DNA from 2 places in the Lysinibacillus sp. NPDC097195 genome. Region 2 is predicted to be linked to the other one. Evidence: predicted binding sites of a transcription regulator. Region 2 holds the regulator's gene; the other holds the start of a gene.

Region 1 (15,758 bases), 650 kb from region 2:
TCCATTGTCATTTTAATATGTTTATCTTCACTTGGACGATAAACAACGATTGTCAGCTTTGTCCCTTTTTCTCCTTGGATTAAATGCATCAGTTCACTCATTGTTTTCCCATTCACTTTGACGCCATCAACTTGTACAATTTCATCGAGAGAGCGCATACCTGCTTTTTCGGCTGGGGATGAACGCACAGGCGATACAACAATAAATTTGCCGTTATTTTCTGTCAGTTCAATACCGATGCCAACTCTTTCTTCAGCAAGCATTTGTCGATGTTGCTCAGCCTCTTCCTTCGTGTAATAGGTACTATACGGGTCTTTAATGGCATCTGCCATACCGCGTAATGCCCCTTCTACTAATTCTTCTTTTTTCGTACTATACACCGACTTCTTTTCGATTAATTGTAATGCTTCATTAATCGAATCAACTTCTGTAACTTGCACTTTTTTCTCTGCCCCATCAAACCAGTCAAAGTAAAATCCACTACCTATCAATAAACTGCTGACAAGTACGCCGACTCCTGCCGTAATTTTGCGCAAACCTTCCCTCCTCTGTCTCTTTACTGTATGAATTTTTATTTTCAAACATACAACATAATGTTTTGTTTTCAGAATTGTTTCGGTGCCTGGCACTTTGAGGAACACTTCCTACTTGCGTAAAAATTTCAGAATTGTTTGGGTGCCTGGCACTCCAACAGCACAAAAAAATCCACGGCCTCTTCTACGGGTAGTGTTAAGCCCCAGAAGTCTCGTGGATTTTTTGTATGGTTATTTTAAATGCGTCTCCGAAAATATTCAGAATTGTTCGAGTGCCTGGCACTTTAATCTGCATTTTAATCTAATGCTTTTATTTTGCTTTTTAGCATCTCTAAATTCATCGGACCTTCTATCGAGTGCTGAATCGTGCCGGTTGAGTCAATAAAAAAGGTAGTCGGAATTGTTATAATTTGATAATCCGATCCAGCTTCATTTTCTGTATCAAGTAAAATAGGGAATGTCAGTTCAAAGGCATCTCTAAATGTCATCACTGTATCGATTTTTGCATCAGCCGTTACATCTCGTTCTTCGGTCGTTAAATTGACCGCTAAAATTTCAACATTGTCCTCTTTCGCATATTGTTCGTAATAATTTTGCATATGGGGCATTTCAGCTTTACACGGTGGACACCATGTTGCCCAGAAATTTAGCACAACTTTTTTTCCGCGAAGCTCACTTAAGGACATTTCTTTACCTTCCAAATTCATTAATGTGAAATCTGGTGGTATATCTCCATTATTTAATCCAACCGTCCGTTCTTCTACTTCTTTACCAAGCAAGGCAGTATCGATCTCACGTTCTTTATCAATTTGCTGTTTAACATATGTACCAATCATCGCAGCTATAAGCAGAACAACTATTAGTAACCCAATATTTTTCTTCATACTTTTCCTCCCATTCGTTGAATTCCTAAACCTAATATAAGTAGTAGGATACTTACTCCAACAGCCGGTTGCCAAAAGCCGTATGGCTGTAAAATAGCTACGATTATATAGCCAGCTGTATATATTAATAACGCCATATTAGTTGCTGTTACTTTCCATAGTATGAGGATTGTTAGCACGCTTAGCACTAATAACGTAATAACTTCGCTATGTAGTGGATTGTCATTTAATAATACCACGAACCATTGATAGATAGATTGCGTTAACATAATTGCCCAGCCACTTGCCGTTACGCCTACAATATCGAATGGTAGTTGTTGTCGCTTCCACCAAAGCTGCAATAGTATAGCTGCCGTCCCTAACAACACACCAATCGTCCCACCATTAAAGTATAGAAGCGATAGTGGTTGTGCCATGACAGCCTGAAAATCAGTAATAATAAGACTAAATTTCCAAACAAGTATAAAAGTAAAAATGGCATCGCCATATACCCCCGACCATATTTTGGGAAATTGTATTCGTAAAATAAGCCAGACAATGATAAATGACGCTATTAAAGCGATTGCTGTTGCTGGTAAAGTTAACGCACGAATTGAAAACCATTCACTATTAATCACCTTCACAAATCCTCCACTGATTTAGATATGTTTAGCATAGCATAGTTACTTTTACGAAAACTGCCTTTTCACATTGTGTTCAAAAAAACTACTAAAAACTCATGTTATAAATACTTAATTTAGCATGCAAAACGATTCATGCGCATTTGCTCTTTCCCCCTCTAGATAGTGCAATATTTCTTTATTTTTTCTCTTCGTTGCTACAAAAAAACCGCCTCACTTTGGGAGACGGCTCAAACTATTAACTCTTTTCTATCAAATCCATTGGAGACTTTTCAGGATAAGGATAAACCCATACAAATGTAAAATTATAAAAAACTAAGGAATTAATAAATCGAATGATTAATTTAAATTTATTATGTTCTTTATACTTTTTCCAAAAATACATAAAAATAATTATCGTGAAAATCATAGGCGCTATTTCAGGAAGAACGAACAGAAATGTAAAATCACCCATAATGAGTATAATATCAGTGAATAATAATATCGAGACGAGTGAAATTTTTTGATATAAATGTTCAAATTTATAAAAAATATTAGTTAAAAATTCCTTCAACCTGCTCATTTATTCATCACCCCCATAGTTATTTTACTAAAACTAGAAAATCCCTATATCTGTCATTTATTCAGATTTTACCACAATTAAAGAGATACTTGTTATTCTTAGTTATTCTACACTCCCCAAAAAACATATTTATAAAAAACAAGGAATGTATGCCCAAGAAAAAAGACAAAATACCGCAAGAGGTGATATCCTCTGAAGTATTTTGTCTGCTATCTCAAGAATGGTCTCGTAAGGGAGACACTCTTTTTCATTATATTTATAATGGAATATATTTTAGTGGATTCACACTACCAACTGCTTGTCCTCGCCAAGAGCCGATATGTATTTCAAAGTGTAAGTGAGGACCAGTAGAACGACCCGTGCTACCCATTGCTGCAATTTGCTGTCCTTGGCTTACTTCATCGCCTACACTTACATTGAACGCACTTAAATGTGCATAAACCGTCGTATAAATTTGTCCATCAATAGAATGTGTTAAAATGACCACATTTCCGTAAGAACTTAATGGTGCGGCATAAGAGACAACACCGTCAGCTGCTGCCCAAATCGGTGTCCCTGTTTTATTGGCCAAATCAACTCCATAATGGAATTCAGGACCTGCCCCAAGATTACGCCAACCATATGGCGAAGTTAAACGACCATTTGTCGGCTTAATCCAAGTACCGTCCGAAGCTGGAGCGTTAACCGTAGAGCCAGAATTTGAGTTCCCAGCAGCAGCGGCTGCGGCTGCGGCAGCTTTACGTTTTGCCTCTTGCTGACGAGCAATTTCAGCTAAACGATTTTGCTCAGAAATGATTTGCTGTTGTAATTCATCACTAATTTCAAGAGCCTCTGAATATTCTTTTTCAAGTAATACTTTTTCAGACTTCAGTTTCGCTTGTTCTTTTTCTAACTGATCAACTAATGTATTTTTTTCTTTTTTCTGTCCATCTAATGATGCTTTTAAACGTTCTAGCTTCGCTTTTTGCTCTTCAAGCTTTTGGCGCTTGCTTTCTAAAACTTGTTTTTGCTCTTCTAAAGTTTGCTTGTCCTGCTTTTGATCGCGAATAATTTGGCGATCCGCTTCAAGCAAAGCATTAACAGCAGAGAAGCGGTCGATAAAATCTACGAAGCTATTAGAACCTAGAAGTACATCTAAATAACTAACTGAGCCACCTGCTTGAATAGCACGTGCGCGATCTTGTAATAATAAATCACGCTCTTCTATTTTACGCATTAACTCATCGATCGTACCTTCTAATGCTTTGATTTCAGCATTAGTCGCTTGAATTTCTGCTAGAACATTTTTAATATTACTATTTGTTTTATCGATTTCAGCATTTAACGCTTGAATTTGATCTAATAATTTTTGTTGTTTTTCTTTATTCTCACTAATCGCTTCTTCTTTACTACTAATCGAAGAATTCAATTGATTTTTCTTTGTTTCTACTTGTTTTTTCTCTTCTTTTAAATCCGATAAACTAGTTGCAAACGCTGTTGGAGTTTGGATAAGAAGTAGTAATGCAGTTGTAGCTGCAAATGTTTTCATCGTGTTTTTTGCAATACTTTTCATCTGTTGAACTCCCCTTCGCTTATTTAATTTCCATTGCTTTAAATGTATTTACGACTCTTGTCATTACTTACACTTTTAAAAACTTACGCACAGACATGAAGCTTCCCCAAACCCCAATTAGCACACCAATAAGCAATAACAAACCGCTTACTTGATAAACTAGTGGTGAAAAATCAAGAAGCTGAACTAACTCCCCTTGTAAACGAGGCGCAATAATTCGATAGACATTGTGGTAAAGTGTTGCGATGACTGCAATCGGAATGATAGAGCCTAAAACGCCGAGCCACATACCCTCTAAAACGAATGGAATTCGCACAAACGCATTCGTTGCCCCTACTAGTTTCATAATTTCTATTTCATCGCGACGTGCAATAATCGTAATACGAATCGTATTAGAAATTAAGAAAATAGCTGTGAATAACAGTCCTAAAATTAGCACAACACCTACATTACGACTAATATTTAAGAAGTTGAAAAGTTTTTCTACCTTGCCTTCTCCGTACTTCACATCGTAAGTATAGTCATACTTATCAATTGTTTTGGCCACTTTCGCCGTTTGTTGTGGATCTGTCGCTTTCACATAAATAACATTTCGTAATGGGTTGCTTTGCTCGAAAAGCTTAAAATCATCCCCAAAGTCTTTTACTAACTTTGTTAATTCTTCTTCCTTTGTGGAATAAGTCATTTCGGCAACATCAGGCAATTTTTTTATTTTCGCAAGTAGCGCTTTTTCAGCAGCTTGATCTGCTGTTTCATCGATTAAAACTTTTATTTCTACATCGTTCTCTAAATCTGATGCTACTTTATTTAAGTTCATCATAATTAATGAGAATACACCTACTAATATCAATGTCACTGTAACCGCGCTGACAGACGCAATGGTCATCCAACTATTACGGCCTAGTGATTTAAAACTTTCTCGAAAGTGTCGTTTTACTGTATTAAATTTCATAGCCGTAGTCACCTCCGTGTTCATCACGAACAATCATACCGCCCTCAATCGCAATTACGCGACGACGAATGGTATTTACAATTTCACGGTTGTGAGTTGCCATAACAATTGTTGTACCTCGTGCATTAATTTCCTCAAATAAATTCATAATCTCCCATGATGTTTCGGGATCTAGGTTCCCTGTTGGTTCATCTGCAATAACCACTTTTGGTACGTTGACTATAGAACGTGCAATAGAGACACGTTGCTGTTCGCCACCAGATAGTTCATTTGGGAACATTCTTGCCTTGTGCTTTAAGCCAACAAGGTCTAAAACCTCCATTACGCGACGGCGTATTTCGACAGGCTCCTCTTCAATAACCTCTAGAGCAAATGCCACATTTTCATAGACATTTAATCTTGGTAATAATTTGAAATCCTGGAAAACAACACCTAATTGACGGCGCAAGAAAGGTACTTTTTTATTTTTTAAACCACCTAAATTAATACCATTAACAGTAATTTCACCTGACGTTGCTTTTTCCTCACGGTACATTAACTTAATAAATGTCGATTTACCTGCACCACTTGGACCAACAACATAGACAAATTCACCTTGTTTTATATTAACCGAAATGCCGTTTGTCGCAACTACACCATTCGGGTACTTCTTTGTCACATTTTTCATTTCTATCATTTTTTTAAAACCACCTAAACCTCTTAAATATGTAAGATGTATTCCTTTTTCTATTATAGCACTCAATCTATGTTTTTTTATTACAGTTTTATTTCATTCGTTGACATTATTTTCTATAAAAATATCGTTTGTTGGAATATTTTTTAAAAATATTGTAAATACCAACAAATAGAAACAGGAATCGATGGAAAGTACTAGCGATTACTGTTACTATCCTTAAATAATGGCGATGAAAAGAAATTAGAACAACAATCCCAAAATAAAAAAGAGTTAGATTGATGGCAGTCAATCTAACTCTTTGATCTATACTATTTATTGTTCTTCAGTCGTTGTATACCGGACTAAAACTGCCCCCGTTTTCGACTCACCTTCAATAAACAAGCGGTTGGCATTTTCAACTTCTTTATCAAAACGCACTACTTTCGTTAAAAATTGATCTTGCGTGTCAATTTTTGAAGCATCTTGAATACCGACATCTACTTTACCAAAATTCGTAACAATTTTACCGCTTAAAGATATTGTGCGTGGGACATATATTTCTACAGCACCAGCCACAGTATGTGCTTTAATTTTCGATGAGTTACTTGAACATGTCGTCACGACAACATGTCCATTCACTGATTTTGCTTCTACTTCATCTAATGCACCATCTAAGTAGACGCGACCATTTAATGTCTCAGCTTCTAAATCTTTACCTCGAACGTCCATTAATTCGATAGAGCCATTCGTTGAATCGACTTCCGCCTTCGCAAAGACTAGCTTCGTGCCCTTAATTGCGCCATTCAATGTTTTCAACTTTAATTGCTCCAGCTCTATATCTTGCAAAGTTGCTCCACCGTTCATTAAACGAACCGATAATTTGTTTAGCTTTTCCTTTGGTGCTAGCACTTGAACATTTACTTGCACAAGCTTTAATTGACTTAAAATTCTTAGAGAGTCTTCTTCACTTTTCACAACAAATTGCTCCAAGAAATGATTACGTGTCTCTTCCTCGCTATCATTGACAAGCGGTGCTTTCACCTTACAAATAATGTGGAATGTATCACCTTCACATGGCTCTAAAGAAAAATTACCATTCGGTAGTTCGACAATGACATTCTCTATATGCTCTGCTGCCAGTTCTTCTGTATGTGTAAATTCAAATTTATCACCAAATGGCGAAGAAACATCAAATTCTTTAACTTTTTTTACTGCTGTGTTCATCATATCCATAAAAAGTGAACCGATTTGCGATAAATCTTTACGGAAATCATGGATTTCATCTTGGAAATACTTCGTGAAATCACCATCTTTTTTCTTTGGCTCTTCTTCAAAAATAAATTCTTTTTCTGTTGAGGATTGCTCACCTGTCTTCGACATATCATCCATATTAGGTTGCGTGGACTTGCTAGGTTGCTCTAATGCTTCTAATAATGTAATCGCCTCTTGCGCTGAAATAGTACCTTTTTCCACAAGTTCTAAAATTCGTTGACGTTCATTTTGCATAATTATATAGCCTCCCACAGATTGTTATATTTATTTATACGTCTCCATATGTGAAAAGTTTCACTGCAAAGCTAAAAAAGTATTGACAATCTTATAATTCATCAAAAAAAACCTGCAAAATTTCCTAGGAAAGCAACAGCCTCATGTGTTTATGTCTTCCCACGGAAACATGCAGATTTTTTGATGTAAATTATTTAGATGCTTCTGCTAAAGCAGCATCCATACGCATACGATCACGTGTTAAAATCGGTTTTAAATATTTGCCCGTATAAGAGCCAGCTACTTCCACTACTTCTTCTGGCGTACCTGTCGCAACAATTGTCCCGCCTTTGTCGCCACCTTCAGGACCCAAGTCTATAATGTAGTCAGCCGTTTTAATAACATCTAAATTATGTTCAATGACGAGCACTGAATCACCATTTTCAACAAGGCGTTGTAACACAAGTAGAAGTCGTGCAATATCATCTGCATGTAAACCAGTTGTCGGTTCATCTAAAATGTAAAATGACTTACCTGTTGAGCGACGATGTAATTCTGAAGCCAATTTTACCCGCTGTGCCTCACCGCCAGAAAGGGTTGTCGCAGGTTGCCCTAATTTCATATAGCCTAAACCAACATCAACAATCGTCTGCAATTTACGTTGGATTTTAGGAATATTTTCAAAGAACACAACAGCATTTTCAATTGTCATATCTAAAATATCGGCAATACTTTTATCTTTATATTTTACTTCAAGCGTTTCACGATTATACCGTTTACCATGACAAACTTCACATGGCACATAAACATCTGGTAGGAAATGCATTTCGATTTTAATAATACCGTCGCCACGACATGCCTCACAGCGGCCGCCTTTTACATTAAAGCTAAAACGTCCTTTTTTATAACCACGGACTTTCGCTTCATTTGTCGTTGCGAAAACATCGCGAATATCATCAAACACCCCTGTATAGGTTGCTGGATTGGAGCGCGGTGTTCTACCAATTGGCGATTGGTCAATATCAATCACTTTTTCTAATTCATCCAACCCTGTGACTTCTTTATGTGCCCCTGGTTTTACCTTTGAACGATTAAGTTTTTGTGCTAATGATTTATATAAAATCTCATTGATTAATGTCGATTTACCAGAGCCTGAAACACCTGTTACTGCTACAAATAAACCCAATGGCACATCTACTTTTACATTTTGTAAGTTATTTTCTTTCGCACCTAAAATCGATAGCTTACGACCATCTGGTTTACGACGCTCAATTGGTAACGGGATAAATTTCTTACCGCTTAAATATTGACCTGTTAACGACTTAGGATTATCCATTACTTCCTGTGGCGTACCTGCCGCAACAATTTGACCACCATGCACACCAGCACCTGGTCCAACATCAATAAGATAATCTGCCGCTAGCATCGTGTCCTCATCATGTTCTACAACAATTAATGTGTTACCAATATCACGCATATTTTGCAGTGTACTAATAAGACGATCATTATCACGCTGATGGAGGCCGATTGATGGCTCGTCTAAAATATAAAGCACACCTGTTAAGCGTGAGCCAATTTGCGTGGCAAGACGAATACGTTGCGCTTCACCACCTGAAAGTGTGCCCGCCGCACGATTTAAGGTTAAATAATCTAAACCGACATTGACTAAAAAGCCGAGACGCTCTTCTATTTCACGTAAGACAAGCTTGGCGATTTGCATATCCTTTTCAGACAAATCCAGCTCTTTGAAAAACGTATCTGCATCCTGAATCGAGTACTCTGTTACTTGCCCAATATGCTTGTCTGCAATTTTGACAGCTAATGTTTCGGTTTTTAGTCGATAACCTTTACAAGAAGGGCAAGCTTGCTGCGCCATATATTTCTCCATTTGCTCTCGTACATAATCAGACGTTGTTTCTTTAAATCGACGTTCTACATTATGCACAACACCTTCAAACTCAATCATCTGATCTCGGACATTACCAAATTCATTTTCATAATGGAAATGAATTTTATCTTTGCCTGAGCCAAATAAAATTTTATCCATCTTATCTTTAGGTAAATCTTTAACTGGTACGTCCATTGGAATATCGTAATGATCACATACAGCCTTTAATAATTGTGGATAATATTGCGAGCTTGTAGGCTCCCATGGCGCAATGGCATGCTCTAATAATGAGCGATCCCAATCAGGCACAATCAGTTCAAGGTCAACCTCCTGTGTCGTACCTAAACCATCACAGCTTGTACAAGCACCGAATGGACTGTTAAAGGAGAACATTCGTGGCTCAAGCTCACCTATTGAAAATCCACATAATGGGCAAGCATGATGCTCGCTAAAGAGTAATTCTTCATGTTCCATCACATCGACAAGGACACGTCCTTCTGCCAATCGCAAAGCTGTTTCTAACGAATCACTTAGACGAGCTGCAATACCTTCTTTCACAACTACACGATCGACAACCACTTCGATTGAGTGTTTTTTATTTTTATCAAGATCAATGGCATCATCTAAATCGCGTAATTCTCCATCGATACGTACACGAACAAAGCCTTGTTTTTTCAAATCCTCCAGTAATTTTACATGTGTACCTTTACGCCCCGAAATCATCGGTGCTAGTAATTGCATTTTCGTACGTTCTGGATAAACTAATAAACGGTCTACCATTTGCTCAATCGTTTGAGACGTAATTTCAATGCCGTGATTAGGACAAATTGGCTTGCCAATTCGGGCAAATAGTAAACGTAAATAGTCATAGATTTCTGTTACTGTTCCAACAGTTGAGCGCGGATTACGGCTCGTCGTTTTTTGATCAATAGAAATGGCTGGCGATAGCCCCTCGATGGCGTCTACATCCGGTTTATCCATTTGACCAAGGAATTGGCGTGCATAAGCCGACAATGATTCGACATAGCGGCGTTGCCCTTCAGCATAAATCGTATCAAACGCTAATGAAGATTTCCCTGATCCCGATAAGCCTGTTAACACGACTAATTGATCACGTGGAATTGTGACATTGATATTTTTTAAATTATGTGCACGTGCGCCTTGCACGACGATTTCTGTATTTTTCACAAGCCAATCACCCTTCTGCTTTCAATTCAAATATTGTATCGCGAAGCTCAGCTGCACGTTCGAAATCGAGTGCTTTTGCCGCTTCTTTCATCTCTACTTCAAGAGACGCGAGTAATTTTTCTTTTTCTGCTTTTGTTAACTTCTTGCCTTTCGTCGCCTTTGTAACATAAGATTCCTCTTCCTCTGCTACCTGTGTTGCACGAATAACATCCGGAATCTTTTTAACAATCGTTTGCGGTGTAATACCATGTTCTTCGTTGTACGCCATTTGTATGGATCGGCGACGTTTCGTTTCTTCAATGGCTTTTTTCATCGAATCGGTCATATTATCTGCATACATAATGACATGTCCATTAGCATTACGTGCCGCACGACCAATTGTTTGAATAAGAGAACGCTCTGAACGTAAGAAACCTTCCTTATCCGCATCTAATATCGCCACAAGAGACACTTCAGGAATATCTAAACCTTCACGCAATAAATTAATGCCAATCAGTACATCATATGTACCTTTACGAAGTTCGCGAATAATTTCAATACGCTCCAATGTCTTAATCTCTGAATGTAAGTATTCCACTTTTAAGCCCATTTCCTTCAAATAAGCAGATAAATCTTCCGACATTTTTTTCGTCAATGTTGTGACAAGTACACGCTCATTGCGCGCTATACGATCATGAATCTCATCAATCAGATTATCAATTTGCCCTTCAATTGGCCGCACATCTATTAATGGATCCAGCAACCCTGTCGGACGAATAATTTGTTCCACCATTTCCGGCGTATGTTCAAGTTCATATGGACCAGGCGTAGCCGATACATAAATCGCTTGATGAATGTGGCGTTCAAATTCCTCAAAACGTAACGGACGATTGTCTAATGCTGAAGGCAAACGGAAACCGTGCTCTACTAGCACACCTTTCCGCGCTTGGTCCCCATTGTACATGCCTCGCACTTGAGGTAATGTGACATGGCTTTCATCGACCACTAGTAGAAAGTCTTCTGGGAAGTAATCAAGCAATGTATACGGGGTTGCTCCCGCTTCACGTAATGTTAAATGGCGTGAGTAGTTTTCGATACCCGAGCAAAAGCCCATTTCACGCATCATTTCTAAATCATAACGTGTACGCTGCTCTAAGCGTTGTGCTTCCAATAACTTATCCTCTGAACGCAATAATGCAAGGCGTTGTTCTAATTCTTGTTCAATATTATCAATTGCTTTTAACATTTTTTCTTCTCGTGTAACGAAGTGAGATGCCGGGAAAATGGCTACATGATCACGATCTGCCAATATTTCGCCCGTTAATGCATCAACTTCTCGTATACGATCAATCTCATCTCCGAAAAATTCGACACGTACGCAATGCTCATCACGAGAGGCTGGGAATATTTCCACAACATCTCCACGCACACGGAACGTCCCGCGTGTAAAGCTGACATCATTGCGCTCATATTGCACATCTACTAATTTTCGTAATAATTGATTGCGTTCAATTTCCATGCCTGTGCGAATCGATACAACCAATTCTCGATATTCTTCCGGAGAACCTAAACCGTATATGCAGGACACTGATGCAATAATAATGACATCATCACGCTCAAACAGTGCCGATGTGGCTGAGTGACGCAGTTTGTCGATTTCATCATTAATGCTTGAATCTTTTTCGATATACGTATCTGTTTGCGGAACATACGCTTCTGGCTGAAAGTAATCATAGTAGCTAACAAAATATTCAACCGCATTATTTGGGAAGAACTCTTTGAACTCACTATATAATTGACCCGCTAATGTTTTATTATGAGCCATAATCAGTGTTGGTTTTTTGACTTGCTGAATAACATTGGAAATCGTAAAAGTTTTGCCCGTCCCTGTTGCGCCAAGCAATGTTTGATGTCGTTTCCCTTCACGCACACCCTCCACTAATTCCGCAATCGCCTGTGGCTGATCCCCATTAGGCTGATAAGGCGCCTGTAAATCAAATGTTTGCACGCATGTCCCCGTCCTTTCCTTCCAATTTGTACATATATTTTAGCATAGCAGTAATAAAATATCGAATATTTCCGAACGAATGTTTGTTATTTTTCATTTAGATGATCAGAAATGGACATCTTTCCTATACACCACTTATACCCATGATTTGATATATACCCTTTCTTTAATCATAGAATTCTAGAAAAATAAAAGATTTTGCAGTTATACGTTGTTCATTAGGCAATTTCCTTCTAGCGTGCACACCCATAGCAGACTATTGTTTAGCAAAAAAAATCCGCTCTCCTGCATGGGAGAGCGGGCTTATCCTATTATTCACTTGCTACTTTGTGTAAGGCCTCTAGTTCAGATGCGTATATGTGAAAAGCTTTTTTATCTCGTTCATCGAGTGTTCTATCTATTAGAACCATTAGCTTTTCTTCACGATGCATACGCTGGATACGATTTAAAAATAAATCTAAATAAATCTCGTTCAATAATTTCTCTGCCTCATCAACCTTTTTTGACTGTCCAACGGCTTTTAGAAAATCTGTGTACGAATAATATTTATCCAACGATCTCACCTCGATCCTTTTCTAAATTATAAGAAAATTTAGATTAAAATGCAACGCTTAACAAATGAAAATCCTCTATTATTTAGGAGAATTAAAACGTAATTTCGAGCAAATTTCTTAGCAATTACTATGAAATATCTATAACTTTTCGATTTTTATCTATGTTTTTAGATTTTGTTTTAGTCCTTTACACTACAAGTAATCAAAGTCAAAAGGAGGCGTTTACATATGTCACCAAATTATGTGAATGGTTATTTAATGTCTTTCAATACTTATTTATTGCAACCGATTCAACATGAATCAAAAATTTTTACTCACGTTATCGACAAACATAACGAGCTAATTGTTACACGTAGACCTTTACATGTGTTACGAAAATCGTGCATCTCAATGGGCACCACTTATGAAGCAGCAAAATATTCTTCGAAGCGCTTTTTTGGCAATCAACACAAACTCCCAATCGTCGTCGCTTATGATTATGGCTTTCCTTGTATCTTTTTACCGACTTATTCACCAGCTTCTATCCATAATATTTGGATTGGCCTTCATGCCATTTCAAATATTTGTCCAAGTAATGAAGGCTGCATGATTACATTGAAAAATGCGATGGAAATTGAGTTACCGATTACATACAACTCCATTAGTAAACAATTTGTGAATGCTTCCATGCTATACAAACATTTTATGGAGGAACGTAAACAACTTCGCCACGATGCCCCATATCATCCCCCATTTTAAAATTGTGTAAGAATTGTTTGTGTGCCTGGCACCGGAAATATTCAGAACTGTTTGCGTGCCTGGCACTAAAATGGCACTAAAAAACCTCAGAGGCTTGCTTCCTCTGAGGTTGTCATTGTTATCCGATTTTAGAACGTAAATAGGCATTAATAAATGGATCGATATCTCCGTCCATTACTGCGCCTACATTTCCTGTTTCTTCACTTGTACGGTGGTCTTTCACCATAGAATATGGATGGAAAACATATGAGCGAATTTGTGAACCCCAACCAATTTCCTTTTGCTCACCGCGAATCTCATCAAGTTGTGCTTGCTGTTTATCAATTTCTAATTGATATAACTTCCCTTTTAACATTGTCATTGCTTTTTCACGGTTTTTAATTTGTGAACGCTCCGCCTGACATTGTACGACAGTACCAGTTGGAATGTGCGTAATACGAACAGCTGAATCCGTCGTATTAATATGCTGACCACCAGCACCTGTTGCACGGTACGTATCAATTTTTAAATCTTCTGTACGAATTTCTACCTCGATATTGTCATCGAATTCAGGCATGACATCACATGACACGAATGATGTATGACGGCGACCCGAAGAGTCAAACGGTGAAATACGTACTAAACGGTGTACACCTTTTTCAGCCTGTAAATAACCGTACGCATTATGCCCTTTAATCGATAATGTGACAGATTTAATACCCGCTTCATCACCAGGTAAATAATCGACTGTTTCTACTTTAAAGCCGCGTTTTTCTGCCCAACGTGTATACATTCGAAGCAGCATAGAACCCCAGTCTTGAGACTCCGTACCACCAGCACCTGGGTGAAGCTCTAAAATGGCATTGTTGTGATCATATGGTCCACTTAATAGTAATTGCAGCTCAAAGTCACCCATTTTTTGTTGGAATTCTGCTAGCTCATTGCCTAGCTCTTCTTGTAATTCCTCATCTGGCTCCTCGCGCAATAACTCAAGTGTCATATCTAAGTTTTCATGTGTATCCACTAACTCTTTGTATTCATTGACGATTGCCTTCAAGCCATTACCTTCGTTAATGATAACTTGTGCTCCTTGTTGATCGTCCCAGAAGCCTGGCTCTAACATCATTTCATCTAATTCTTGAATACGTGCCTCTTTGTTTTCTAAGTCAAAGAGACCCCCTAAAGTCCGCCAACTTATTGGCTGTAGTGTCTAAAACGTTACGTACATCTGCTAATTCAATCATTGTTAAATCCTCCGAACATTTTTTATGGATAGTACAAGTAAAATCCGTATTATTCTATTATAGCGTTTTTAAAGCGGAAAACATACTTTTTTCAACACAGGTTAAATAGGACCAAACAAAAAAAGAGTAGTACAAACTATTTTAGTCTGTACCACTCTCTATGTTCAAATCTCCCTAATTGAGCTTACTAAGTAAACTTTTCCGAGCTTCAGCATGGATTTTTTGATCACAATGCTCACATGTTAATCGTCTTTGTCGATTTACTTTATAAAGCTGGTATTTTCTCGTTCCCTCTAAAAGCTTAAATTGTCTCTTACAGCAAATACAAGTCGTTTCATAATAAATCATCAGCTTACACCCCTAAGCATTTATTATTTTCTAACGCTCATCCTTTGTCATCTCATCTTCTAACTTAGAACGTCGCGCCATTCGTTGAAATACTTTGACACGATCTAGCTGCACAAGTAAATGTTTCGTGCGCTTCTCAAGCTTATATTTTAATAAAAAAGCCCGTTGAATACGGTATTCAAACGCTTTCGGACTAACATCCACAATCATTTCTTGTCCGTTCATAAAGACAACCTTCGTCTCCTTTTTACCGACTGCTATATAATCATCTATATGATGAACTGCAAACCACATACACTCTGGATGCAGTGGCGACTTACTTGGAAACCACAAAATATTAAACCGTTCATGAACAACAATTGGGTTTTTATTGAGCTTACCTAAAATCATTTTCGACCCATCAAAGGCCCCTCGTAAGCTTGAACCGAAATAGCGGAGATTAAAATCCATTAGTCTCGTAGGAGATAATTTGGAGATATATTGATAGTCCCTTTCAATTACGCGTGTACATAAATTTCCAAAGGCATCATACTCAGGCATATACAACATTGTTTCACTACTCATAATGTCTTGACAATTATAATGCAAT
Region 2 (15,758 bases):
AGAAAAAGCAATTAATGAAAAATTGAAAAAAGCCGGTGGAGGACCTAAAACCGATACGCCACCAGATGGTAATAAAGAAAATTAATTAGTCCTCCCAACCCATCCTAATGTTTCTATTCCTTAGGATGGGAACTGGATAACTAATAACTAATAACATCATGTATGCATCGTAGCAAAAGGAGGTCTTTTCACATGTTTAAAAGAAAGAGGAAATCGCATGTTTCAATCGAATTAAAAGATTATGTGTTGCGTGCGATTGTGGCGAAAGGACCAGAGCCTAATCAATGGCAGGGCTATGAGCTACCTTTAGCTCCAGGTATTGTAGAAAATGCAATGATTGAGGATGAAGTAGCGTTATTTAAAATTATTCAAGAACAAGTAGTGAAATGGAGTGGGAAAAAACAAGCAGTGCGTATGTTTGTACCAGATACAAATGTTTTGCTAAAGAGTTTTGAGCATGCAAACGACGTTGCACCACATGAACTGAGAGGCTATGCAGAGATGGAGCTTGGTCATTCTATCCATTTACCCTTCCAAGATCCTTTAATTGATGTATACGACCCTAAACCCGACGATGGCAAGGCAATGTTATTTGCGGCACCATCAGAAGAGATAAATAAAATGGTGGGTATGTTTTTAGATGTTTCGTTAGAACCACAAGCAGCAGATATTCGCGCGTTGTGCAATATTCGATTATTAGAGCATTTAACCATATTAACGGGTGAGCGTACTTATTTAATTGCGGATTGGTCTATTAATGAACTGTCTATCAGTATTTTCTCGCAAGGGCAGTTGGAATTTTTGCGCTATCAATCGATAGAAACAGATTTAAGCCAATGGCAAGTGAAAAAGGAAGATGAGTTTAGCTATCAGTTTAGTAATGAAGGTGAGCTTGATGATTATCGTCTAGTCGTCATGGATCAAGTACTGGAAATAGATCGTATGATGAATTTCTTTAAATTTTCTTTACATAAAGGGGAAAAAGCCGTTGATGAAATAATTGTCCTCGGCGATAATCCGCAATTAAAAGTAATCAGCAGTTTGTTAGATACTAATTTAGGGGTACCGCTAACAATCGTCCATGGAGAAATGGTAGAGCAGTATTTCCCAGGATTTAAACGGGAATTTGCTACTTTATTAGGGTTAGCTTTAAAGGAGGTTCACTAATGGTTCCAGATATTAACCTCTTGCCACAGCTTGAAAAAAGAACTGCTAGCCCAAAGTTATTTTATGGCGTGCTTATAGTCATAGTAGGTTTGATCCTCGCCTATTTTTTGTTGTTATATTTTACTGCTACGAGTGATATCAAAAGATTACAGTTAGAAGAACAAACGTTGACTACAGAGCGTGATCAATTACAACAAACGTTAAATGAACAACAGCTATCTAACAAGGGGAATTTGCAACAGTCCGTGCAATATGTTCAAAGTATTGCATACCCTGTCACACCATTGATTGATGAAACACGTCAGTTATTACCTGCTCATGCTTATTTACGTAGTTATGTATTTGGCCAAGATACAATCAATATTTTAGTAGATTTTGAATCAATGCCTGATATTGCAACATATGTAGAACGACTCTTGGTAAGTCATTATTTTAAAGATACGCAAATCAGTTCTATTGCCAATTTTGAAGTACAAGTTGGGGAGCAAAAAGAGCTAACACCTGAGCAAAAGTTTACAGAAGTACCACGTTATTCAGTTTCCATTACAGCGACCATTGATTTTATGTACTTAGCTGGAGGTCGACCTTCATGAATAAGCTTACTAGTCATAAAAATTCATCCATCCTATTGTTAATCGCATTCATTGCGGCGCTATTATTTGCACTTTATTATTATGTATTGCAACCAAAACATGATGAGGTAATAGCAAAAACAAATCATGTTGAGCAAGTGCAACAGCAAATGAGCGACATGAAAAAAGAACTTATTGCCTTAGAGGAAAGGCAAAGTGAGCTTACGATGGATAGTTTAATCATGCGTCAAAAGGTACCGGGAACAAGGGCTATAGAAAAAATAATTTTAGATGTGGTAGAAATCGAAGAAGTGACAGGCACTCGTGTCGAGTCACTGAATTTTAATAATTATGATACTGCTGTTGCCCAATCTGAAGTTAGTAATCCTAATGAGCTCGAAAAAGCAGAGGCAGAAGTCAATGGAGACAACATAGATACGGAAGAAACTATACCAGTTTCGAGCATTGTGAAGGACAGTTTACCTGATAATTTAAAGTTAGTGACCTTTAGCGTCAATGTTGTAGCCTTGAATTTTAAAACACTTGAGCAATTTTTGCAGGAAATAGAGCAATTAGAGCGTGTCATGAAGATCGATATGATCAATTTAACCATCCCAGGTGAACAAGATTTGTTGAACGCAGAGGCAGATGTAACCATCAAGGCTACCATCCAGGTCACAACCTTCTATTATGAAGGAGAACAATGAAGAAGGCGCGCATACTCCAATGTATGGGCGCTTGTTGGTTTAGGAGGCAATAAAAATGGATATGGCTTATACAATACTAATTTTCGTCTTTGGGCTTGTGTTTGGATCGTTTTATAATGTTGTCGGTTTACGTGTGCCGAAGAAGGAGTCGATTGTTTCACCTCCTTCGCACTGTACGACTTGTCAGAGGCAATTAACGGCAATAGATTTAGTGCCGGTGCTGTCTTATTTGTTTTTAGGTGGAAAATGTCGAGGTTGTGAGCAAAAAATTTCCTGGATTTATCCGCTAATGGAGCTATTAACAGGGGGATTATTCGCCTTTGCCTATTGGCAATTCGGCTTTAGCCAAGAGTTTGTCGTCGCACTATTATTCATTTCTTTATTAATAATCATCGTGGTTTCAGATTTTGCCTATATGCTAATTCCAGATAAAGTGCTGTTGTTCTTTTTTCCACTATTAGCATTAGGACGGGTGTTGTCGCCCTTAACCCCTTGGTGGGATAGTATCGTTGGTGCTGTCGTCGGCTTTAGCATATTATATGGTATCGCTGTCGTATCACGAGGTGGAATGGGTGGTGGCGATATTAAATTATTCTTTTTAATTGGTCTTGTGCTTGGCACGATTAATACGTTATTGACCCTTTTTATAGCAGCGGTAATAGGTATGATAGTTGGCATAATTGTGCTGAAAGTACGGCAACAAGGTCGGAAAACGCCGATTCCATTTGGACCATCGATTGCGTTAGCAGCGGTAGTAGTGTATTTCTATGGCGATGTCTTAATAGATTGGTATGTAGGATTTTGGTAAGGGGGTATAGGAATGAAACCGATTATTGGTATAACAGCGTTTGCAGAAGATGATTTATCGTCAAGATTAAATGTAGCCTACAGCAAAAGTATCATTGAAGCTGGTGGTATTCCGCTAATTATTCCATTAGGGATAGAGGAAGATGCAGCCCAAGTTTTATCGCTGACGGACGGCTTATTATTATCTGGTGGACATGATGTTCATCCATTTGAATTTGGGGCAGAGCCATTACCGAAATTAGGACAGATACATCCTGAACGAGATAGGGTAGAGCTTGCGTTAATACAGGCCGCTATTTCAAGGCATATGCCCATTTTTGGCATTTGTCGTGGAATGCAAATGCTCAATGTGGCATTCGGGGGAACTTTATACCAAGATATTGATAGCGAATACCATAGTAGTAGGCTGTTACAACATACGCAACAAGCGGCTCGTGGTGTTGCAAGTCATTATGTGCAATTAACAGCCGATACGTTGCTAAAAACGATTATGGAAGAAGAAAAAATTGCAGTGAATTCCTTTCATCATCAAGCGGTCAATGTGTTAGCTGAGAAATTCATGGTTGCGGCAAAATCGAGTGATGGCTTAATTGAGGGAATCGTTCACGAAGAGTTCCCATTTTGTCTAGCTGTTCAGTGGCATCCAGAGGAACAAGCAATTGTAGGGGATATTGCTGCACAGAAGCTTTTTAAGGCATTCGTTAATGCAAGCTTAAAATATAAAAGAGAAGCATGATAAGTGCTTCTCTTTGTTGTTTGTATAAGTATGAGAATGCATTAATGTACACGGCGATATAAGCCAACTACCTGTCCTAAAATTGAAACTTGGTCTACAATAATTGGTTCCATTGTAGCGTTTTCTGGTTGTAAGCGGAAATGATTTGTCTCCTTGAAGAAGCGTTTAACAGTTGCTTCATCTTCTTCCGTCATGGCAACGACAATATCTCCGTTATCAGCAGTTGCTTTTTGTTTGACGATAACGAGATCCCCATCTAAAATACCTGCCTCAATCATCGATTCACCCATTATTTCTAACATGAAAAGTTGATCTTCACTTGTGCCGTAAATATCAGGTAATGGGAAATATTCATCAATATTTTCAATCGCAGTAATCGGTGAACCAGCTGTTACTTTTCCTACAAGTGGTACATGGATAACACTTTGCTTTTGAATTGAATCTTCAGGTTCTAAAATTTCAATAGCTCGTGGTTTAGTAGGGTCACGTCGAATATAGCCCTTTTGTTCTAAACGAGCTAAATGGCCATGAACTGTTGAGCTTGATGCAAGTCCAACTGCTTCACCAATCTCACGTACAGATGGTGGATACCCTTTTGCGCGTACTTCTTCTTTAATAAACGCTAGTATGTCCTCTTGTCTTTTCGAAACTTTTTTCATGATTGCTCACCTCTTTTTTTTAGATCATTCTTCTTATTTGATAGTATAGCAGAATGCGAACACTTATGCAAACATAGGTTCGAAAAGTGTTTGACAAAAACATTTGTTCGTTTTATTATAAGAACATACATTCCGAACAAACATTCTGAAAAGGGGAAAAGATGAATGAATTGGTTTAAAAAAAATACACATATTTCAATTTTATTAGGCGCATTTTTACTATTTGCAGGTTATCTTATTATTACTGATCCCGGAGACATTACTTATACTGAAATTTATATCGAACATGGCGATAGCTTATGGTCGTTAGCCGAACAATACCGTGGTAAAATGGGTACGGATGACTGGATAAAGCTTGTGAAAGCCGAGAACGAATTACATAGCGTGAAAATAGTTGCAGGAAAATCACTTGTTATACCAGTAGTGGGGGACAATGAGTTACCCACCAATTCAATTGAAATTGCGAGAAGTGAAAAATAAAAATGATGACTAAACAACAAACGGCTGTAATTTATTGCCGTGTTAGTACCGACAAAGAGACACAAAGTTCTTCGTTGGAGCGACAACAAGAGGAATTGTTACGCTATGCGAAAGAACAAAACTATGATGTGAGATGTATTTTTCAAGATAAGCATAGCGGCTATGATGTAGAGCGTGAAGGATTGCTTGAAATGCTAGATTTTATTAAAGAAAATGGTATACACGCATTATTTGTGCAAGATGAAACACGTTTAGGACGTGGTAATGCACGTATGGCTGTACTACATTTATTGCAAAAAACAGAAACAGATGTTTTTTCAATGCGAGATGCTGGCCCTGTACAATTAAATGAAATGGATACAATGTTGCTTGAAATATTAGCCATTGTTGAAGAATATCAGCGTAAAATCCATAATGCGAAAATCCGTCGCGGTATGCGTCGTGCAGTAGAAAATGGATATCGTCCTGAACATAATTTGTCTAATCGTGGTAATCCGAATGGTCAGGAACGAAAAGAAGTGCCGATAGAAGAAATTGTTAAGCTGCGCAATCGTGGCTTTACCTTTGAAGAAATTGCGATGACTCTGAAGGGGCTTGGCTTTGAAGTAAGCAAAGCAACGGTCCATAGGCGCTATCAAGAACACCAAGAAAGATTAGCAGGCAATTAATTTGCACTGCTAATCTTTTTTTCTAGCCATTCTTCCTGCAAAATGGCGTAGTAGTATTCATCCCACCATTCGTCTCCATGCGGTATACACTTTTTAAAAAATCCTTCACGTCGCATGCCTATTTTCTCCATTACTCGATAGGAGGCAATATTTTCGGGTTGGCATGTGGCAATAATTCTATGAAGCTTCATTTTAGAGAAGCCGTAATCTAATAGGGCATGTGCTGCTTCTGATGCATAGCCTTTCTGAAAATACGCAGGATTTAGCACCCAGCCAATTTCATATGTATGGTCGCCAAAGTATTGGTGGAATACTAGATGACCAATGACTTTGGGTTGATCATGTAAAACAATTGCGAAATGTTTGGCTTGCTCTCCGCTATTATCTGTAATAAATTTTTGTACTTGTTGCGCTGTATAAACACCTTCTGGCATATAGTGCATCACCGTTTGATTGGACATATAGCTATATACAGCCTGCCAATCTTGGGCCACAAATTTGCGAATCAAAAGTCGTTGTGTTGTAATATTCACCTTATTTCCTCCTAATACTTTCTGTTATTATTAGTTATACAGCACTAACATCTGGAAGTCATGTAAATTATGGCTAAGAAGTGTTTTTAAGGGTTGGTATAACTGCATTTTAAGGGAAAGCATGCTATACTTTGCATACTGAAGTAATAAAGGTATTGAAAGGTGTGTCACAATGTTATCAAAAGAAAAAATTAAGCGAATCAATGAACTAGCAGCCAAAGCAAAAGCAGGCAATTTAACGGAAGAAGAGGCGAAAGAGCGTACTTCTCTTCGCAAAGAATATTTAGATACGTTTAGAGCCACAATGCGCGATACGATTGAAAATGTGAAAGTTGTCGATGAAGAAGGCAATGACGTTACACCTGAAAAGGTAAAACAAGCGAAAAAAAATAAATTTCTAAATTAATATGTCACATTTCATCCAGTGCTCAAATGTGTAGCAATACAATTGTTATAGCTGGATAACATTCTTCATTCAGTACTTTTATTTTAAAAAGCAAGTTACAGAATGATGATAAAGTATGTCATAAATCTCAAATAGTATAACAAAAGCATTGTTTTCTAGGACAATGTTGACTAAACTGTAGTAGAACAATATATAGGACGAGAAAGGATGTCACAACATAATGACTCAACATGCGGATCAACTAGCGATTAATGCTATCCGAACATTGTCAATCGATGCAATTGAAAAAGCAAATTCAGGTCACCCAGGCTTACCAATGGGGGCAGCGCCAATGGCTTATACGCTTTGGACAAAACAACTTCGCCACAATCCGGCTAATCCAAAGTGGTTTAACCGCGATCGTTTCGTACTTTCAGCAGGTCATGGCTCTATGCTTTTATATAGCCTACTTCACCTTGGTGGTTACGGCCTACCAATGGAAGAAATCCAAAACTTCCGTCAATGGGATTCATTAACTCCAGGTCATCCAGAATACGGTCATACTGTTGGGGTAGAGGCAACTACAGGTCCACTTGGTCAAGGGATTGCCATGACAGTTGGTATGGCAATGGCAGAGCGTCATTTAGCTGCTACTTACAACAAACCAGGACATGATATTGTCGATCACTATACATTTGCGCTTTGCGGCGACGGCGACTTAATGGAAGGCGTTGCAGCTGAAGCCATTTCATTAGCTGGTCACTTAAAACTTGAAAAATTAATCGTATTATACGATTCAAACGATATTTCTTTAGATGGTGATTTAGAAAAATCATTCTCTGAAAACGTGCAAAAACGTTTTGAGTCATATGGCTGGAACTATTTAAAAGTTGCTGACGGTACAGATGTAGAAGCTGTGAACCAAGCAATCGAAGAAGCTAAAAAATCTACTGGCAAACCAACACTGATTGAAGTGAAAACAGTTATTGGATTCGGTTCTCCAAACAAATCAGGTAAAGCAGATTCTCACGGTGCGCCACTAGGTACTGACGAGGTTGTATTAACAAAAGCAGCATATGAATGGGCACATGAGCCATTCCAAATTCCTGCTGAAGTATATGATACATTCAATGCAGCAGCTGAAGTACAAGGTGCACAGTCTGAAGCAGCTTGGAATGCAAAATTTGAAGCTTACAAAGCGGAGTTCCCTGAATTAGCAGCTCAATTCGAAGATGCAATGAATGGTAAGCTGCCAGAAGATTTCGCAGCAGAATTACCAGTATATGAAGCAGGTAAATCTGTAGCAACACGTTCATCTTCAGGTGATGCAATCAACGCAATTGCGAAGAAAACTCCATCATTCTTCGGTGGTTCAGCTGACCTTGCAGGCTCAAATAAAACGACGATGAAGGGTGCAGGCGACTTCTCAGCGGATGACTATGCTGGTCGCAATATTTGGTTCGGTGTGCGTGAATTTGCAATGGGCGCAGCGATGAACGGTATGGCTCTTCATGGCGGTGTTAATGTCTTTGGCGGAACATTCTTCGTATTCTCTGATTACGTTCGTCCTGCAATCCGTCTTTCTGCTTTAATGGGTCTTCCTGTGACATATGTCTTCACACATGACTCTATTGCGGTAGGGGAAGATGGTCCAACACATGAACCAATCGAACACTTATCTTCATTACGTGCAATGCCTAATCTTTCTGTTGTTCGTCCAGCAGATGCAAATGAATCAGCAGTTGCATGGGAGCTTGCTGTTTCGTCTGAAAAAACACCAACTGTGTTAGTATTATCTCGTCAAAACTTACCAGTGCTTGACGCGTCAATCGAAACAGTGCGTGAAGGTGTAGCAAAAGGCGCTTATACGGTATCACCTGCTTCTAAAGAAGTGGCAGATGCTATTTTAATTGCAACTGGTTCTGAAGTATCACTTGCAATCGAAGCTCAAAAAGCATTAAAAGCTGAAGATATCGATGTAGCAGTCGTATCAATGCCATCAATGGATCGCTTTGAAAAACAAGATGCAGCATATAAAGAATCAGTTCTTCCAAAAGCTGTCACAAAACGTTTAGCAATTGAGATGGGTGCATCATTCGGTTGGCACAAATACACTGGCTTTGAAGGTGACGTTCTGGCAATCGACAAGTTCGGCGCTTCAGCACCAGGCGAAATCGTTATGGAAAAATACGGTTTCACTGTAGAAAATGTTGTAGCGAAAGTTAAAGCGCTATAAGATTAGCTTTCGTAAAAAAACCGCAATGCTCTAAGGGAGCACTACGGTCAGACTGTAGACAACCTCGAAAAATTTCGATTTTGTCTACAGTCTTTTTTCATTTTAAATAAATGTAGATGTCTCCTACCGTTGATTTCCGCTACGTCCGGGCGCTTTCCGCGGCCACACACGTAAGCCGCAACCCCCGCTTACGCCCGGTCCGTTGCGTCTTTCGCTGTGTGCGTTCTGAGCAGGAGTTGCCCGTCCTCAGTTTCAATCAACTTTATATGCATAACTAACAATCCACTATAAATAAAATATGATGGATAAATGGTGACGAAGAATCAAAATTAATGAACGTGAACAATTAGAAATGCTGACACATCACCAATAGATTCTAAATCGGATTTAACAGTGTCAAAAGATGAAAATCCTTTTTACATTTTCTACATCTTTTCAGTATGATAATATTATTAAAAGATGTTATACCAAAAAAATAACTTTACAAGATTTAAATAATACAAATTCTTTTGATGCGATTTTGATTACTAAAAATTATTTACAAGAAGCTTCCGATAACCAATATACTCAATTCTACTTAAATTCTTCTATACCTATTGTATTTGTTCAGTCTGATAAAGCTATTTCAGCTTTTATAATACCTAACCACACTTACGAGAATACATTTGAAAATCACGCTAAAGATTATTTTATCGGTTATTATATTAAAAAAGATGTAAAAAACAGTGATAAAAGTGAAAGCACTATAAAATTATTACAAAATAAAGTAACGTTACTCTTTAAATAAACAAAAAGTACACCACGTAAATAGTGGTGTACTTTTTGGTTGATCCTAAAAATGTATCGGAATAGCATCTATTATTATTTCGATAAAAAATTTTCTTTTAAATAACTTACAAATACCGGGTTTGTCAATTCGCTTTTTCTAGTACAAATAAATAAACTTTGCTTAATCTCTACATTTTTTATAAAGATAGGGGCCAATTTCTTCGTTTCTATGCTGTTTGTTACGCTAAGAAGTGGGGCGAGGACAATACCATAGCCAGCTTCTACAGCTTTTAACGATTCAAATAAACCTTGCATCTGTAAGCCTATCTTAGGCAATGGACAATTTTGAGTTTTGAGAATAAAAAATAGCTTCTAATAAATCTCGTGTTGAACTGCCCTTTTCACGATAAATTAATTCTTCCTTGGATAACGCACATAACGAGACATTTTGATTAGCTAATGGATGTGATGGGTGGGCAATAAATGCAAATTCAATCTCCATTAATTTATCGAAATATAGATCTTCGTGTCCTATATTACTTTGAACAACAAATCCGAAGTCCGCTTCGTACTTGCGAATTTTATCTTCAACCGATTTTACATTTCCTAGTGATACGAAAAATTCTATATTTGGATACATTAATTTGTAATTTGCGATGTATTTAGGCAAGACATAATTAATCGGTATGTAAGAGGTCGCAATATGAATTTTTTCTTCTTTGGCGACATACAATTTAAGTTTATCTTCAATTTGTCCCTCTAAGTGAAATAGGCGTAGTCCTTGTTCATAAACAAATCGCCCTTCTTCTGTTAATTGAATTCCGCGTCCTTTACTTTTCGTTAGTTTCAAACCCAACTCTTTTTCTAAATTGCGAATTTGAATCGTCACAGCAGGTTGACTTAACAGTAAGGCATTAGCTGCAGCCGTTATACTCCCTAAATCTGCAACTTTTGTAAAAATTCTTAGTGCATGTAAATTCATTATTATCACCATATTATAAATTATTTTTATGAATATGAAAAAAATATATATTTGTTTTATGTAAATTATAGCAGTAAGTTAGTAATAGAGGTGAGAGGAATGGCTATTTTCTTAAATGAATGGTTTTCAGTAGATGGATTAATGTTATTTTCTATCGGCGTAATAGCTGCGATGATTGGTGTCATGTTTGGGGCAGCAGGTTTTGTCCTACTACCAGCAATGTTATTAGTGGGTGTACCTATTCATGCTACGGTGGCAGTGAATAAGTTCGCCACAGGTATTTCTTCGTTTACCAATGTCCTCACACTAATATTTAAAAAGAAAGTAGCCTTAAAAAAATGTTGCCATTTATGATTATGGCATGTTTTGGGGGAATAACAGGTGCATTTTTGGCAACACGACTGTCTGAAAAAATAATGAATATAATAGCTTGTATTATTCTTACTTTTTCCTTTTTTATGGTCCTTAAAAATAATAGAAAAATGGGGATGGATGTAGAAGATAATTATGAAAAAGAGCCATCGTTCATCACGCCATTTTTCATTAGTATGTATGATGGTGGTTTTGGACCAGGATCTGCATTGATGAATAATATATATTTTTTAAAGAAGCAACATAGCTATTTAAAGGCTGTTGAATTAACACGTTTTGTGATGTTTTCTAGCTGCATGAGTGCTTTTGTATTTTATTATCTTTATGGCATTGTCGAATGGGGCATCTATTCCGGTCACGGTTGGCTCGATTTTGGGGTCTCATTTAGGAATGAGAATGGTGCAATATATTAAAGTGAGGTGGCTTCAAATCGCATTGCCTGCTATCTTTCTATTATTGATTGCCCAAGTTGTACGTGATTTATTGTTCTAAATCAAATGAAAAAAGGATAGCTGAATCAAATGTTCAGTTATCCTTAATTGATAAAAGTGCACAAATCGCCGATAGAATGAGGCGAATCGCCACAAAACCTCGACGAACCGCCATCAAATCCAGGTGAATCGCCACCAAAGGAGCTCGAAACACCACAAACCTGCAGGCGTTAATAAAAGTTATTTCGCTAGACCATTTTGAAAGGCGTAGACTACCGCTTGGGTACGATCTTGGACGTCTAGTTTGGCTAAAATATTGCTGACATGGGTTTTCACGGTTTTTAAGGCAATGAATAAGTCATCGGCGATTTCTTGATTTGCCTTGCCTTTTGCCATCAATAATAGCACTTCCATTTCGCGCTCAGTTAATTGCTCGTAAAGTGGTGTATTCGTACCATAGCGCATACGATGCATCATTTTAGACGTGACTTCTGGTTCTAAAACAGTTTCTCCGCCCATTGTTTTACGTATAGCATCGGCTATTTGTTTGGCGTTAGATGTTTTTAAAATATAACTAATGGCACCAGCCTCTAGGGCAGGATAAACTTTATCATCATCCAAAAAGCTCGTGACCATCATGATTTTCGCTTCTGGCCAAGCTTCTAATATTTTGGCAGTCGCTTCGGCTCCTGTCATAACAGGCATGACATTGTCCATTAAAATAATATCAGGACGCAGGGCGAGCGCACGTTCAACAGCCACCGCTCCATTTTCCGCTTCGCCAACAACTGTAATATCAGGCTGTGCTGACAGGTAGGCAGATACGCCAATTCGTACCATCTCGTGATCATCCACTATTAATACTTGAATCAACTTCAACAACCTCCTTCTGTAGTGGAACCTTTACCTCTACAATCGTACCTTCGTCTGGTACAGATACAATTTTATACTTACAACCAATTTCCACCGCGCGCTCGGCAATATTTTGTAAACCATACGATGCCGATTTATCGGCTTCTACATCAAAGCCAAGGCCATTATCTTGAATACGTAATATCGCTAAATCATCTCTAGCAACAAGTAATAGTTCAACCTCGGTTGCTTTTGAATGGCGCAACGTATTCGATAATGCTTCTTGGGCAATGCGGAACAAATGGTCTTCCTCTGCCTTCGTTAATGCGATTTCTTCTAGCTCATATTCAATATGAAAATACACTTTTTGTTGCAGCTCAATAATCAATTCCTCTAAGCCTTGTGCGAGTGTTTTATTGTGTAAGGCTACAGGACGTAGATGCAATAGTAATGCGCGCATTTCCAACTGAGCTTGTTGGACGATTTTTTCTACTTGTTTTAAACTTTTAGCATTTTCATCACTTTCAGTTAAAGCAGAAAGTAACATCGAGGCAGCAAATAATTGCTGTGAAACAGAGTCATGGAGCTCACGTGCTAGACGCTGACGTTCGGCAATGATGCGCTCTTGGATGACTTTATCGTTAGCTTCAGCACGCTCATTGGAAAGTCGCTGTAAGCTTTTTCGTTGTGTATCAATTAACTCGCCCGTTTGCACAATTGCCTTTTTTAATGGTTTTGGCAGCGCATGCTTTTTAGGTAGCACGAAATCTGGCTCGATTAATTCTTTTACAAAGCGGGTAGCCTGCGCCTCACGTGCACGAGCAGTCATACTAATCCAACTCCCAATAAAAAAACTAATCGCAAATAGACTAATTAAAATAATGGCGCCTAATGGGATATTGTCATAGTTTTGTTGCCATAAAGGTTGCCAAACTTTCTCGTTTGGTTCGCCCCATATAGCATATAGCAGGCCAAATGCCGCTCCAATTAATATAAAAAATAGCGTAAATACTCTTGAAAGAAAGGCAATCATTTACGTAACACCTCCAAATCTCCTAGCCAAGTAGCAACGTGAATGATGAGGGTACGTTTGGCATCTTCAGGGTTACCATCGGACACTACGATACTTTCATTCAGTAGTCGTTGGGGCCCTCCTTGCAGACAAGTAAATTCGCCGAATAACGTCGTGTAATGTAAACGAAACGGAATTTCGTAAGGAACATAAATTTGTACTTTGCCAATGCCTTGTCGAATTGTAATAAAACTTGGGCCAGCAGGTAATATCGTTTGGGTTGTATCAATTGTAATATCACCTGCTAGACGTTGAATCTGTACATCTTGCCATTTATAGGCTTCGTCGGGTGCAGGAAGTGTGCCAAATAATTCGTTTTTAGTTGCTGGTGGCTTGTCAAACTCAACGTTGACGATTTTTGGTTCATTTTCTCGTTGTAAGTATTGATAGAGCATATATAAGAGCATAATAACGATAAAAAGGCGCAAACTCCACATCGTAAAGAGGGAGATGACGATGAAAAAAATACCTGACCATTTTAAAAATCTTTTGTTTTTTGAGAAGCTTAAATACAGCAGGACAGCGCCAATAAGTAAACAAAAAGCGCCGCCATTATTGAAAATTGTGAGCTCTACAAAAACGAGTAAAAAGAAGCATAGTACCCAAAACGTAAGTTTATTTGTTGTGAAATTTTGCAAGAGGGTCACCCTTCTTTCTACTATATTAATAATGAGCTTCTACCATCCTCTTAATCGTTTGAGGTATTATCTCAGCATCAAGTGCATTTGGATAATGGGCAGAGTGCTCTAAAGTACTAAATTGTTTACCATTAGGTGCATCTAGAAATTCATAGTATTGTTGTGCTAATTCATAATTTGTCTGTTTATCGTATTTCCCTTGAATAAAATATACAGGGACATCCATACGCTTTACAGAATCAAAAAAATCGGTCTCAATAATTTCCTTTTTAAGTTCGGTGCTTTTGATCAGGCTGAATTGTGGACCTGAAATAAATGCCTTATATAAATCCTGGATAGAGTAATCCGGAGACGTAAATGCACCTTTAATCAAACTAATAACATTAACCTTGTCAATCTTCTCATCATAATAATTCATACCTTTATATTGATTAATAAGACCACTAAATTGATCTTCAGCATCTGCTAGATAGGGCCCTTTACCTAACTGCTTTAATATTTGCAGTGTCTTGGTATCATCATTAGCAATGGCTTCATCCTTTAACCAATTATAACCAAGTTCTTGCCCTTTACTACTACTCGTTAGTTGTGATATGCCCATGTAGGCGTGGAATTTTTCTGGATACTTTGCGACTAATTGAGTGCCAATCACTGTTCCAAATGATTGAGCAATAACGAATATTTGTTCTTGCTGATAAGTTTCTCTAATATAATCAACGATAACATTAGCATCATCTGTGAATTGTCGTAGGTTCATGGTCGTAAGCGATAAATCTTTGTTAAAACTTTTACCTGAGCCTCTTTGATCATAATACACAGCTACGCAATGTTCGGTTATTTCCGGATATAATGTTCGTGCACTGACGCCATATGGGAACGGGGAACCCGGCCCACCATGTAAAAATAAACAAAATGGTTTGTTTTTGTCTTGGCCTTCAACTAATAGAAACTGTCTGTCTCCGTTTACATTTAATTCTTTTAGCTCACTAATCCCACCATTTTCAATTAGTTCACTACCTTTTTGTTGAATATGCTGTTGTGCGATAAAACGATAACTTAACAATACGATAGTCAAAAAAATAAGTATAAGAAAAGCAAAAATACATATAGTAATCAAGTGATTAAACCGTTTCCTTTTATTATTTTTTTTCATTTATCATTATCCTTTATCTCTTTTTATTCCCCCTATACTCAAAGAAATGGGATGCTTCAATAATTGAGGCATCCCTTATTTCTTTCCATTATATCATGTTATTTCTTTTCGATGAGTAGTGGAGAAGAAGCTTCAGTTGTATTTTTTTCTAATGCCGCTAAACGTGCCTCGAAAGTTGTAATCTCATGCTCTTTATCGATACGGTGTGCCAGCTTATCGATATAAGATTCTAAATCCTCGAAGTTAGCTTTATTGTTGTTGGCAAGCATACCGTCCATTTGATGGTGCGCACGCGTCACATTCTCTTTGCCCATTAGCTGTAATTGACGTACTTTCATATCTTTAATTTTGTGCTTCATCGTTTCAAATTTGCGTTCAAGCTCAAAGTATTCACGTGTGCCGGCCTCGATGCTCGCTTGTAACGTATGGTTACGAGCAGCGTAAGCGGCTACTTCGTCTGATGCGAAGTCAATTAAATCTTGTTCACCACTAGCAATTGCTAATTGTAATTGTGCCTCACGTTTTGCTAATAATTCAGTG

The links. Region 2 encodes LexA, which represses DNA repair genes until DNA is damaged. Its sites were predicted from a motif close to CGAACATATGTTCG; they were not measured.
Region 1: uvrB (excinuclease ABC subunit UvrB) is a predicted target of LexA. The motif match lies at 12,379-12,392, and genes of this name have one in related genera.

Annotation. Positions count from the first base shown of each region.
Region 1 covers NZ_JBIWDP010000001.1:2,623,170-2,638,927, forward strand. The annotation lists gene ACIQXI_RS13400 (S41 family peptidase) at 1-536, opposite strand, end outside; gene ACIQXI_RS13405 (peroxiredoxin family protein) at 830-1,417, opposite strand; gene ACIQXI_RS13410 (hypothetical protein) at 1,414-2,034, opposite strand; gene ACIQXI_RS13415 (murein hydrolase activator EnvC family protein) at 2,856-4,151, opposite strand; gene ftsX (permease-like cell division protein FtsX) at 4,219-5,103, opposite strand; gene ftsE (cell division ATP-binding protein FtsE) at 5,093-5,779, opposite strand; gene ACIQXI_RS13430 (DUF4097 family beta strand repeat-containing protein) at 6,092-7,264, opposite strand; gene uvrA (excinuclease ABC subunit UvrA) at 7,455-10,319, opposite strand; gene uvrB (excinuclease ABC subunit UvrB) at 10,327-12,306, opposite strand; gene ACIQXI_RS13445 (IDEAL domain-containing protein) at 12,618-12,860, opposite strand; gene ACIQXI_RS13450 (competence protein ComK) at 13,089-13,598, shown strand; one part of gene prfB (peptide chain release factor 2) at 13,717-14,745, opposite strand; one part of gene prfB (peptide chain release factor 2) at 14,747-14,821, opposite strand; gene ACIQXI_RS13460 (DUF2197 domain-containing protein) at 14,996-15,169, opposite strand; gene ACIQXI_RS13465 (competence protein ComK) at 15,200-15,757, opposite strand.
Region 2 covers NZ_JBIWDP010000001.1:1,976,745-1,992,502, reverse strand. The annotation lists gene ACIQXI_RS10350 (prepilin-type N-terminal cleavage/methylation domain-containing protein) at 1-85, shown strand, start outside; gene pilM (type IV pilus biogenesis protein PilM) at 193-1,167, shown strand; gene ACIQXI_RS10340 (PilN domain-containing protein) at 1,167-1,760, shown strand; gene ACIQXI_RS10335 (hypothetical protein) at 1,757-2,446, shown strand; gene ACIQXI_RS10330 (prepilin peptidase) at 2,502-3,254, shown strand; gene ACIQXI_RS10325 (gamma-glutamyl-gamma-aminobutyrate hydrolase family protein) at 3,267-3,989, shown strand; gene lexA (transcriptional repressor LexA) at 4,031-4,648, opposite strand; gene yneA (cell division suppressor protein YneA) at 4,814-5,128, shown strand; gene ACIQXI_RS10310 (YneB family resolvase-like protein) at 5,131-5,796, shown strand; gene ACIQXI_RS10305 (GNAT family N-acetyltransferase) at 5,793-6,329, opposite strand; gene ACIQXI_RS10300 (DUF896 domain-containing protein) at 6,502-6,735, shown strand; gene tkt (transketolase) at 6,956-8,950, shown strand; gene ACIQXI_RS10290 (hypothetical protein) at 9,354-9,737, shown strand; gene ACIQXI_RS10285 (hypothetical protein) at 9,812-10,033, opposite strand; gene ACIQXI_RS10280 (LysR family transcriptional regulator) at 10,047-10,700, opposite strand; gene ACIQXI_RS10275 (sulfite exporter TauE/SafE family protein) at 10,800-11,054, shown strand; gene ACIQXI_RS10270 (TSUP family transporter) at 11,039-11,485, shown strand; gene ACIQXI_RS10265 (response regulator transcription factor) at 11,744-12,376, opposite strand; gene ACIQXI_RS10260 (sensor histidine kinase) at 12,351-13,388, opposite strand; gene liaF (cell wall-active antibiotics response protein LiaF) at 13,385-14,074, opposite strand; gene ACIQXI_RS10250 (alpha/beta fold hydrolase) at 14,091-15,128, opposite strand; gene ACIQXI_RS10245 (PspA/IM30 family protein) at 15,317-15,758, opposite strand, start outside.